4 regions of the Robertmurraya beringensis genome follow, and region 1 is predicted to be linked to each of the others. Evidence: riboswitches for the same ligand, from Rfam matches in the RefSeq annotation. Region 1 holds a riboswitch; each other region holds the start of a gene.
The links. Region 1 has a riboswitch for cyclic di-GMP ahead of sinI (DNA-binding anti-repressor SinI). Riboswitches for the same ligand answer to the same signal wherever they lie in the genome.
Positions count from the first base shown of each region.

Region 1 (3,010 bases):
AACGGTGTAATTGAATCGGCATTAAAAGAAGCAAAGGAAAATGAGATTGCAGGTAAAAATGTTACTCCATTCCTTTTAGCAAAGGTGAAAGAACTTACAGAAGGAAGAAGCTTGGAAGCTAATATAGCATTGGTGAAAAATAATGCTGATGTTGGATCAAAAATAGCTGTTCAACTTAACACTTTATCTTAAAAATTATCATGAAGGAGTCAGTCTAATAAGGACTGATTCCTTTTTTTATGCATAAAAATAGAAATAGTTTTACAATAGGTCGATCTGTACATTGTTACGAACGAGTTGTTCTTAAAAAAAATTGTAAAAGTAAGATATAAGGAGAATGGAGATGAAAATGAAAGAAAATCGTTCATTATAACGAAAAAATGGTCACTTTAGGGTGTTTAGTTTTAACTGTACTTGCGTCTAAAATAAAAGTAAGTAATTCTTTATATAGAACAAAAAATAATATGATAACAAACGAAAACTATTAGAATAGTAGGTGGCAGGAATGTACCGGAAAAACTGTGACAAATGCTATCGTCCTTCTTACAGCAGTTCGGAAGCAGGGGAGTGGATCTGTCCTATATGTGGTCATAACCTAACAAAGTTACCATTTTTTGACGCAATTACACTTGAAAGGGTACATGTAAATATCATACCAATCCAAAGAAAATTGAAAGCCTATGAGAAACAAAAACTAGGAATAAAGACTTAATTAACAAAAGTCAGAAAATTTTAAAAATGATTTCGACAGTGGGCGACAGGAAGACTTATGATTTTTGTGCAAATTTTTATAAATGTAAAAAAATGTATGTACCCTTTGGTGTTCAATTGTTCTTTATGGAGGTCTTTGTCGAATACTGTTGCTAAAAAGTTGGGATAGTTTTTAAGTGTATGACAAATTTTTACACAATTTACTAAAATCGAGTAGTAAAATGATTGATAAGTGAATCACATTAGGAGAATAAAACGCAGAAAAAGGCAAACCTTCTGAAAAGGGGGGACGCAAAGTCGCAGGTCTAAGGTAGTTGGAAGTTTTTTGCTAAGACGGCTGGACTGCCTGGAATACGATTGTATTTTAGGGGGAGATTGAGGAATGTTGGAAACGAGTGAAGTGACATTAGAAGAGCTAGACTATGAGTGGATGATGTTAATCATTGAAGCAAAAAAGTTGGGCCTGGAGAAAGAAGAGATTAGAAGATTTTTAGATGAGACTGAAATCAAAAGATAAAAAGAAACTCAGTGTTGTTTCATACATATAATGAAAGTATTTCTGTTAAGGATGGACCGGATAGGAATGCTTTTTGTTTTGTAATAGGCAGTTTTCATAAAGATTGTTGTTAAAATCTAAAAGCCGATTTTAACGTGGAAATAGCTATTTTTATTAAAATTATGCTACAAAGTATAAAAAAAGAGCCAAAAAAAGACAAAATCACCTGGATTTTGTCTTTTTTGCATTAGCTATTATTTGATTGGTTACTTCTCCATTTATTAAACTCAAGAAATTCTTTAAATTGATCCTTCGAAACCCCGGAGTTCATAGCCTCTTTCACAAGCTTCATCCAGTCAGAATCTAGTTCGTCTTTATTTGGGTGCTCATGTATAAGATGATCAACTGGTACATGAAGGACAGCTGAAATTTTCTCAAGAAATTGGATAGACGGATTCGTTTGTAAATTTCTTTCTAATGAACTTAAGTATGATTTCGCGACACCAGCTTGTTCTGCTAGCTCAGACATGGACATTTTCTTCTCAAGACGAAGTTTTTTAACACGATCTCCAATCATCTAGATCACTCACCTATCTCTCTGTATGAATTCATAATAGCAAAAAAAATTGGGTAGTTCCATATTCAGAACGAAAATAGTAGATTCCGTTCTTAAAATTTCTTTAGTTAGTCACAAATGGAAGGTAATTACGGTTCTGGTAATTAAAAACGGATTAACCACTTTTAATACTTCTATGTAGCATTATACACAATACAGTTCGCAATGAAAGTGTTAATTGTGGGCATAAATAAAAAATTTCCACTGTCCACCCCAGACGTACAAAACCGCCCCATCTGTCCACGAACGGTGACAGACACCACAAAAAGACAGAATGGTCCATTTTGTCCACGAAGGGTGTCTGACACCCTTTTATACCCGGGAATGGGGGGGGTGAAACCTGTTTTTTTTGTTCGACAAATTCTTTTTTTGTGTTTGTTGGTATTAAAGGGGGGAAGGGAATTCAATCAAACGTTTGATTGACTATTGTTTGAGGATATCTAACAAAATTAGACATAGGAATGCTTTGCTAATATAGACCAATAGAGAGTACAATAAAGACTATACATTATTGGGATTTGGGGGAAGGTGAGATAAATGATTGTTTTAAAATCACCTCGTGAGATTGAGGCAATGAAAAAAGCAGGGGAGCTTCTGGCTGCTTGTCATAAAGAAATTAAAAAAATAATCAAACCAGGAATAACCACTTGGGAAATTGACCAGTTTGTTGATACATATTTAGCCCGGCATGGTGCTATTGCTCAGCAAAAGGGTTACAGAGGTTACGAGTATGCAACATGTGCAAGCATTAATGATGAGATTTGCCACGGCTTTCCAAGAAAAGAACCACTAAATACAGGGGACATTGTCACGATAGATATGGTTGTTAATGTGAATGGTGCCTTAGCAGACTCTGCGTGGACGTATATGGTGGGAGAAGCTTCCGAAGAAACAAAACGTTTGGTAGAGGTAACAAAAACGAGCTTGTACAAAGGAATTGAAGCAGCCGTTATAGGAAATCGAATCGGAGATATCGGACATGCCATCCAAACCTATGTGGAAGGAGAGGGATTCTCGGTCGTAAGAAACTTTATTGGCCATGGAATTGGCACCTCCATTCATGAAAAGCCGGATGTTCCGCACTTTGGACTACCAGGAAAAGGTCCACGCATAAAAGAAGGAATGGTATTTACGATCGAACCGATGGTGAATGTCGGAAGTTACGAAACCAAAATGGATTCCAATGG
Region 1 covers NZ_JBHLUU010000007.1:19,541-22,550, reverse strand. The annotation lists gene ACFFHF_RS01080 (pseudouridine-5'-phosphate glycosidase) at 1-192, shown strand, start outside; cyclic di-GMP riboswitch class I at 968-1,061, shown strand; gene sinI (DNA-binding anti-repressor SinI) at 1,094-1,228, shown strand; gene ACFFHF_RS01070 (helix-turn-helix domain-containing protein) at 1,455-1,784, opposite strand; gene map (type I methionyl aminopeptidase) at 2,361-3,010, shown strand, end outside.

Region 2 (3,010 bases), on a different contig from region 1:
AATTGACAGAATCTTACTCATGATTTAATATTATCATTATCAATAATGATAATAAAAACAAGGGGGATTTACTATGATTAGCAATGCAGTGATCTTGAGCATGGTAGCAGTTATCATATTTTCCATTCTTCTATTTGTGAGTGCCATTCTGATGACAAAAAAACAGGTAGGCATTTCTCTGAAGCCGTTAATAATAGGGAGCATTGGGTTTGTTATTATCACTCAAGTATTAGAGAAACTTCTTCATGTTCTCGTCATAACCAGTTTTCCAAACTATGCGGACCATCCATGGTTATTTGGATTATATGGCGGTTTAGCTGCAGGGATTTTCGAGGAATTGGGACGGTGTATCTTATTTATCTGGCTGTTAAAAAAATATCAGGATTACAGGGGTGGCCTGTCTTTCGGGGTAGGCTGGGGTGGCATTGAAGCCGTAGTTATTGCCCTTTCAACGGTGGTACCATTTCTTCTATTTGCAACGATGATCAATGCAGGTACATTTGATTCATCTATAGGAGCCAGTCTTCCAAGTGATCAGGCAGCAACCATTAAAGAGACGTTATTAAATCAAGGAATCTCTCACTACTTATGGGCAATACCAGAGCGTTTCTTTGCTCTCTTTATGCAAATCGCTTTCACTTTACTTGTTTTACTAGCGGTCATTAAAAAGAAGTTTCAATACGTACTGCTTGCTATAATTGCTCATGCGGCGATTGATTTTCCTTTAGCCTTCTTCCAAACTGGATACATTAAGAGCTTATGGATCATTGAGTTATACATTGCCTTCATCGGAGTTCTATCTTTCTTCATTATAAAAAGATTAAGAAAATTGCTGATTGGGTAAAAATACCTGAGGCAAAAGTCGGTTTTGATAAAGTATAATAAAAGATGACTGTTTTCGTACAGTTAGTTGCTTTGGAAAAATCCCAAATGCCGGATTTTTCCCCGCATAACGCTGGGTTTTTTGGTCTATTTGGAGAGTAGCTCTTTTCTAAGGATGAAATTATTCTGATTAGCTGTTGAAACATAGAGTTAATTTCCTGAAAAGTGTGTATATAGCAACAATGTTTTAGAAAAGAGCCTAAAAGAAAAACTGTAAAAGGCAAACTTTACCGAAAGGGAAGGACGCAAAGCCGTGAGCCTAATCGCTTATCATGCGAATGGTCGTCAGGTTGCCAGGTCTCATTTTGTGAGCCTCGGCTTGCAGAATGGGGGAACGTAAAATGAAAAAGCTTGTTGTATCTATGATTATGGTGTTGCTTTTTTCAATGGGAGGCTTTGGATCAAACATGAGTGCTTCTACGGTAGATCGCTCCACATGGCTTTGGAATCCGTGGGACATTGTGAGCAATGAAACAGGAACCTTAAGCTTTCTTGAACAAAAGCAAATCAACAAAGTGTATGTACAAATTGACCGTGATATCCCTATGAATGTATATCGTAGCTTTATTACGAAGGCATCCGTAAAAGGAATAAAAGTATATGCTCTAGACGGAGCACCAAGCTGGGTAGCTCCAAAAGGATATCGAAATCAAGATGCGTTAATGAATTGGTTGAAAACCTATCAAGCAGGATCAACCGCTTCGCAAAAATTTACAGGCATTCATTTAGATGTAGAGCCTTACTTATATAGCGGTTGGAATACGAATAGAGCGGCAACTGTCAAAAGCTTTCAAGAGTTAATCACAAAAGCGAATACCTCTGCTGCAGGTTTAAAACTGCCACTTGAAGCCGACCTGCCATTCTGGTTTGATGAAGTGTCTTATAACAATACGTATGGCAAAGGAAATCTAGCAGAGTGGGTTATTACAAAAACGAATAGTGTAACAATTATGGCCTACCGTGACAGTGCTCCTGCCATCATTGAAATTGTAAAAAATGAAGTAGCCTTTGCTGGCAAACACCATAAGGCATTAGTCATCGGTGTAGAAACAGGGGCAACAGACGAAGGCGATATGATTTCCTTTTTTGAAGAAGGGGAAGCCTACATGAACGAACAGCTGGCTTCCGTTGCCTCACATTACGGAACAAGCCCTGGGTATAAGGGAATGGCTATCCACCATGTGGGAAGCTGGAAAACCATGAAACCATAACGAAAGAAAGCTAGCAGGTACAGAAACCTGCTAGCTTTCTTACTTAATATAAGAACGTAATTGTTGCAGTTTTGCTTTTCCTAAGTGCCCCTCTAAGGTTGTTAAAGCACTTTCTACTACAAATTGCCTCTGATTATTAGGTTGCAAAAGTTCTTCTAGAATAAAATCAAGTAGCTCAATATATTTCACAGAGTCGGGCATATTCATGCTTTCTTTTTTCAATGACATAATTTCTAGAGTCAGCTTTTCTTGATAAGATTTATCTTTTTTATGACAAGTTGGAGACCAATCATCCAACAGTTCTGGTGAAAGAAGTTGCTCACCGGTTTCCCCGACATTCTTCATTAACGCCACAAGTCGATTGACACTATATCTGACTACTCGCTCAGGATTACTCTTTAAGCTATTCGCCATTCTCTCGTACTTAAGGTTATGGTGGAAAATAGCTGTAAACATAATGGCAGCATCCAGAAGATAAGGCTTCTTGCTCTCTCCAAAAATTTCATCAAAGCGTTCGTATACCCAACGTAACATTCGTAACTGAAAATCACTAATAAACTTTTTTAACTCAGAATCATTTAAAAATAGTACTTCTTCGTATAAAGGAATCAGTTTACTCGCTCGATTCGTCTTCACTTGCAGCTCCATTTGCTTAATGAACACTTCAATATCTGACGGGTCTTTTCCAATTAAGAGTTCGTTTCTTTCGTGCTCAAACTTTTTTTGTATCACTCGGAAAATGGCCATAAGTAGTTCGTTCTTGGAAGAAAAGTAATTATAAAAGGTTCCTTTAGAAATACTACTATAATCCAAAATGTCTTGAATGGAGGTTGCTTGAAATCCCTTTTCTACAAAAAGCTGATGTGCTGTATCGATAACATGTTGCTTCCTATCTTTCATCGTATCACCTGAATTCA
Region 2 covers NZ_JBHLUU010000123.1:24,176-27,185, forward strand. The annotation lists gene ACFFHF_RS20525 (YhfC family intramembrane metalloprotease) at 74-844, shown strand; cyclic di-GMP riboswitch class I at 1,092-1,180, shown strand; gene ACFFHF_RS20530 (amidase) at 1,224-2,093, shown strand; gene ACFFHF_RS20535 (TetR/AcrR family transcriptional regulator) at 2,133-2,993, opposite strand.
Region 2: linked by a shared signal. The riboswitch ahead of ACFFHF_RS20530 (amidase) and the one ahead of sinI (DNA-binding anti-repressor SinI) in region 1 are both predicted to bind cyclic di-GMP.

Region 3 (3,010 bases), on a different contig from region 1:
AAAGTGGCTGTGGCAGAAGTTATTATTAACCGAGTAGAGCATGAAGAATTCCCTGACACAGTAAAAGAAGTTGTATATGAGCAGGTATCTGGTACGTATGCATTTTCTCCTGTTCAAAATGGAGAGATTAACAAGCCAGCGGATGTGGAATCAGTGGAAGCGGTAGAAGAGGCTCTAGTTGACAAAGAGAATGATTCAGAGGCTATATATTTTTATAATCCGGAAATCGCAACGGACACATGGATTTTATCAAGACAAGTGATAGAAACAATTGGAAACCATCGATTTGCGATTTAAAAACCAGGGAAAAACCCTGGTTTTTCTATTGAATAATGTATTGCTTTAATGCTTGTTGTAAAGTTCCTAATGTTTTTGTCTTCATAAAGAAGGAGGAAATATCTAAATGAATCATCTTTTTAACCACTTCGGCACGTAAACCAGTAATAATCGAATGGCAACCCATCATGGAAGTACCATCGATGATTTTCATGAGATGATCGATCACGTCGGGTTCCATATTGCCAATTCCTGATAAATCAATAATTAACGTTTGAATTCGTAGTCTTCCAATTTCTGTGAGAACCTTTTCTTCAAGTATGGCCGTTCGGAAGGAGTCTACGGTCCCAATTAAAGGCAAAATACATACAGAAGAAGTGATTGGAATAATAGGTACTGATAGATTTTCAACTAGTTGTCTTTGTGCAACAATTAGGGCATCTTTGTAATTTGAATAACTGATAAAGAAAGTATTCAAAAACTGGTCGACACGGTTATTAATTTGTAGCTCGAGATGAAAGAAGTCATCCAAATCATATTTGTTGGAAAGATTGTTAAACGATTGAATAAATCTCCAAAGTGTACGCCTTATCGCTTGAACCCACTCCAGTTTGAAGGATAATTCAATTGAATGGGTTGCCCAGACAATTCCCTCCTGCTTGGCAAAAGCTTTCAGTGCATCTTCATTACCATCAATAATGTCAATGACCAGCTTTTGAGCATTCGAGACTAAGTTGATATTACCGATCCTTAGTATTTCATCGATCCGATCTTTTACATTTACAGCCTCTAGAAGAAGTGAGTTCTTAAATTTATCTTTATTTTCTTCAATAAAGTATTTTAAGTCAAAAGAAGCTTGATATGTAAGTTCCATAAGATGTTCCCCCTTTTACATTTCCCCAAGAACTGATACCCGTAAAATGTATTTGATAAACATGTTTTTACAATAAATATTAATTATATATTTAATGAGGAAAAAGAACGATTTTTTAATTAAAAAAAACAGTGACTTTTATCATAGTTATCGACTATTTTCGACAAATCTTCTATAATATGTTTGCTAAAATATAAAATAAAATTGAAAAAGGCAAACTCATTGAAAGGTGGGGACGCAAAGCTACAGGTCTAAGGTTCAAAAGGAACTAGGATGGCTGAGTTGCCAAGGGAATAATCGGAAGACCTATATCCCTTTTGGTATAGGTCTTTTCTGTATTTCTTTAAATTTATTGGCCATACACCTTTAACATTACAATAGAAATATAACAGAAGAGAAGAAGGTCATGTCATGAGCAACCAAAAATTCGATTTATTGGAGAAAGTGTTTCATACAAGTAATGATTACTTAATTGTAAAAGATGTTAATGGAAGATGGATCGAAGCAAATAAAAAGACCCTGCAATTATTTGATATTGAGGAAGGGGCATATAAGGGAAAAACGGATGAACAACTTGCACAGAAATACAAAAAGTTTGAGAACTATGGTCCTATTTGTGTTCATTCAGACAATCAAGCGTGGGTAAGTAAAACAGAATTTCAATTAAAAGAATCGTTTCGTATGGATGGGAATGACTATACATTTCATGTTAGAAAGATTCCACTTTATGATGAGAACGGTTATGCAGATAGTTTAGTCGTAGTAGGTAGAAATATTACGGAGCAAGAAAAATACCAAGCCATTAGTGATAAACAGTATAAAGCCTTACAAATGATTGCGTCAGGTGAACCATTAATTGATGTTTTTCGAAATATTGTGAATGCTGTGGAGGTACTATCTAGTAACAGTATTTGCTCGATAATGTTTTATGAAGAGAGTGAGAATTGGTTACGTAACGGATATTCACATAGCTTTCCAGATGGATTTTTAAAGAAAATCGACCGGTTTCCAGTTGGTTTGAACTATGCATCTTGTGGACATGCTGCTTTCACGAAAGAGATAGCAATTGTCTCGGATATTGAAACTGACCCATCTTGGTCTAATTGGAAAACGATCCCTTTGAGCTATCAATTGCATTCTTGTTGGTCGATTCCCATTCTGTCGTCAAAAGGAGAATTATTCGGTACATTTGCGATCTATCATCCTGAAGTAAGAAAACCAAAGTCGTATGAAATCGAATTACTTAAAGTATTTAGTTATTTAACTGGATTAGCGATTGAAAGGGATAATCAGGTAAAAGAAATCCAATACTTGGCATCTCATGACACATTAACAAATCTCCCGAATATCCGATTTTTAAAGGATGTTATTGATCGTTTAATTAGTAGACAAGATGAGTTTGCGATTTTGTTTATTGATTTAGACCGATTTAAGCCTATTAATGATACCTTCGGACACGCGGTAGGAGATCAGGTGTTAAGTGAAGTAGCAAGGCGGATAAACTCAAATATCCCGAAGAAAGGGATCGTCACCCGTATGGGTGGTGATGAATTTGTCATCCTTTTAAGAAAAATGAAAATTGAGAAACAACCAAAAGCAGTGGCAGAAAAAATATTACAAGAAATAAAAGAACCGATAATAATAAATGACAGAGAGTTTTACGTATCAGCTAGTATTGGGATCAGTATGTACCCATTTCATGGTCATACAGGGGACATATTAATTAGAAATGCAGATGTTGCGATGTATAGTGTAAAAGGCGAGGATGGACAATCCATCCAAATGTTCAATGATTCCCTCACGAAGCACGGTACAGAATTATTTATGTTACAAGGAGAACTTCGTGAAGCAATCAAGCAA
Region 3 covers NZ_JBHLUU010000096.1:601-3,610, forward strand. The annotation lists gene ACFFHF_RS13290 (cell wall hydrolase) at 1-297, shown strand, start outside; gene ACFFHF_RS13295 (STAS domain-containing protein) at 323-1,150, opposite strand; cyclic di-GMP riboswitch class I at 1,353-1,440, shown strand; gene ACFFHF_RS13300 (EAL domain-containing protein) at 1,562-3,010, shown strand, end outside.
Region 3: linked by a shared signal. The riboswitch ahead of ACFFHF_RS13300 (EAL domain-containing protein) and the one ahead of sinI (DNA-binding anti-repressor SinI) in region 1 are both predicted to bind cyclic di-GMP.

Region 4 (3,010 bases), on a different contig from region 1:
TGATTCAATATGAACATGACCGTCCAGAAAAGCAGGGCATACGTATCGGCCGCCTGCATCAAATTCCTTTTTACCAGAATATTGCCCTACACCAACGAAAGCTCCATCTGTAATGGCAACGTCACCTTCATAAATTTCGCCGGTAAATACATCAATAATCTTGCCATTTTTTATAACAAGATCAGCCTCTATTTTCCCTGAGGCTGCTTCAATACGTTGTTTTAGTTTGTTTTTATCCATACTCTCCTCCTAGAGTGTCTATAAGAGACTAGTATTCTGTTTTGTCAGATGATACTTCCCACATTTTAAAAGGTAGATTATACTCGTCAACCGTAATTTGATTCATCATAATCGTTCTATCTTCAATTGGCAAGCTAATTTCTTCATAAATAAAGTGATCATCAAAGCCAATTTTAGCAGCTTCCTCTTTCGTACACGCATAATAGACGGCCTTTGGTCTCGCCCAATAAATCGCTCCGATACACATCGGACAAGGCTCGCAACTTGTGTAAATCTCACAATCTGTCAGTTGAAAGCTGCCTAAATAGGAGCAAGCTTCACGAATCGCTTGAACCTCTGCATGGGCAGTAGGGTCATTGCTGCTGGTGACCTCATTTTTGCCTTTACCGATAATTTCCCCGTCCTTAATCACAATTGCCCCAAAAGGACCACCATGATTACTTAACACATTTTCACACGCTAACTTAATCGCTTCATTCATAAAAAATACTTTTTCCAATAGAATCACCTTTTCTGATGTAGTGAATGATTGATTAAAAAACTAACCTTTGTAAAAAGGTTAGTTTTTTTGGGTTGGAGGGCAAAAGAGGTTTCATATAATTGGTGGGTTTATTTCTGTATTATATGTATGTTTGAATATTCTGTCTGTTATGTTGTGATATTTTTTAACAATAAAAAAGCTCTTACCTGAAAAAGGTAGGAGCAACTTGTCAGATTATTTACGCTGAGTTTATTATAGTGTTTTATAGGTATAAAGAACCAGTTGATTTGAAATACCTAAAATATATTCACATTATTATTTCTGAAAAATAAGGAGTGTAAAAAGGGAATGGATGAATAAAAATAAAATAAGGGAGTAAGAAGAGTTTGCGCTGTTTTAATATAATATTTACCTAACATTACCTAGTGTTAAATTTACATAAAACCTCTTTTTTTTTCATTTTTTTTAGTGTAGAATACTAGTAAATAAGTAATGTTTATCACAGAGTCTTTTTCATTAAATAAGGGCGCGAAGAAATATGACTTGTACGTGGGCACCTGAGTCATATTGAGCGATTGGTGCAACCGACCTTTACAACTACATTCCATTGAATGAGCTGTAAAGGTTTTTTTATCCCCAAATTTAAGAACAAGCTCTCGAAAAAACATAAAAAAATTAAAAGGGGACCTTTCTTCATGTTAAAATCATTAAAGAAGAAAATGAAAGACCAAGCTGGTTTAACGCTAATTGAACTACTTGTTGTTATTGTTATTTTGGGGATTATTGCTGCTGTTGCGATTCCGATGGTTATGAGTCAGAGACAAGAGGCTGAGGATAATACAGATTTACAAAATCTGAAACTTGTTCAAGATGCAGTAAATCGATTTAATGCAGTTGAGGGAGTATGGCCAGGGAGTACAGACGAGGTAATAACTACTACTGAGCTAGTCCCAGAATTTCTAAATGAAATTCCAACAACATGCGCTGATGGAACTACTGCTGCAGAATTTAGAATTGATGGTAATGGTGTAGTTGAGTCTAGCTGTGTAACTACTCCATAGAGAAATAAAAGCTGTCGCGTCTCTGAGACTGTGGCAGCTTTGTTTTTAAGAGAAATCTCTGAAAGGAGCTAAATGAATTGTATATATTTGATTTATTTATTATCTTATTTTCCCTCGTATTCGGTAGCTTCTTCAATGTAGTAGCCATCCGCCTACTAAAAAAAGAATCCATCTCCTACCCACCATCCCACTGTACCTCCTGTAATCACAGGTTAGGTTTCTTTGATTTATTTCCTCTATTTAGTTACCTATTCATTAAAGGTCGTTGTCGTTATTGTAAAGAAAAAATCTCTCCTCTATACCCATTAGGAGAAGCTATGACTGCGATTATATTTTTTGTTGTTTACAAAGAAATAGGGCTTACTTCAGAACTAATTCCTGCCATTCTTTTATCAACATTATTAATTCTTTCTGTTTTAACAGACATCCGTGAAAAATTGATTCTAGATGTGATTACTCTACCAAGTATTGTGGTTCTTGTTATTGTACGTTTCTTCATCGGAGAAGAACCATTTTTAACTTACTTACTAGGCAGTGTAGTTGGTTTCGGTTTGCTCTTGTTGCTAGCTGTTGTCAGCAAAGGCGGCATGGGTGGCGGTGACATTAAGCTGTATGCAGCTATTGGAGTGGTACTCGGTCCAGCACTAACTGTAATGAGCTTGGTTTTAGCCTCGTTTGTAGGAGCCATTGTTGGAATACTATTAATCGCATTAAAAATTGTTAAACGAAAAGAACCGATTGCCTTTGGGCCTTCGATTATGATTGGAACATTAGTGGCTTACCTGTATGGGGAAGAAATTTGGACTTGGTACAGCTCACTACTCCTATAAGGGGCAGATGATATGAACAACGAAAAGGGAGTTACATTAATTGAATTGTTGATCTCTGTTGTTATTGCTGGAATGGTGATTGTACCGTTGCTCCTAATTATGACGGGTTCCTTTACAAGGACAGTGGAGCAAGGGGAAGACACGCAATTGAATTATTATGGTCAACAAATTATGGAGATTATCCGTGAAAAGGGGTATATAAGCGGAACCTCCCCTACACAATATTATTGCCAAAAAGATCAGAGCTGCGGCACCGCTACTATAGCTAACTATGATGCGAAAGTAACAATTACAGTAAATCCGGTTACGTATAGTGCGATTGAGTTCTTTGAAGTAACAGCAAAAATAGTATCAACTGACTCTTCAAGTTTAGAGCTTGTCACGGTGGTGAAAAAGCA
Region 4 covers NZ_JBHLUU010000005.1:36,277-39,286, forward strand. The annotation lists gene ade (adenine deaminase) at 1-240, opposite strand, end outside; gene ACFFHF_RS00600 (nucleoside deaminase) at 269-739, opposite strand; cyclic di-GMP riboswitch class II at 1,237-1,320, shown strand; gene ACFFHF_RS00605 (competence type IV pilus major pilin ComGC) at 1,417-1,782, shown strand; gene ACFFHF_RS00610 (prepilin peptidase) at 1,860-2,612, shown strand; gene ACFFHF_RS00615 (type IV pilus modification PilV family protein) at 2,625-3,010, shown strand, end outside.
Region 4: linked by a shared signal. The riboswitch ahead of ACFFHF_RS00605 (competence type IV pilus major pilin ComGC) and the one ahead of sinI (DNA-binding anti-repressor SinI) in region 1 are both predicted to bind cyclic di-GMP.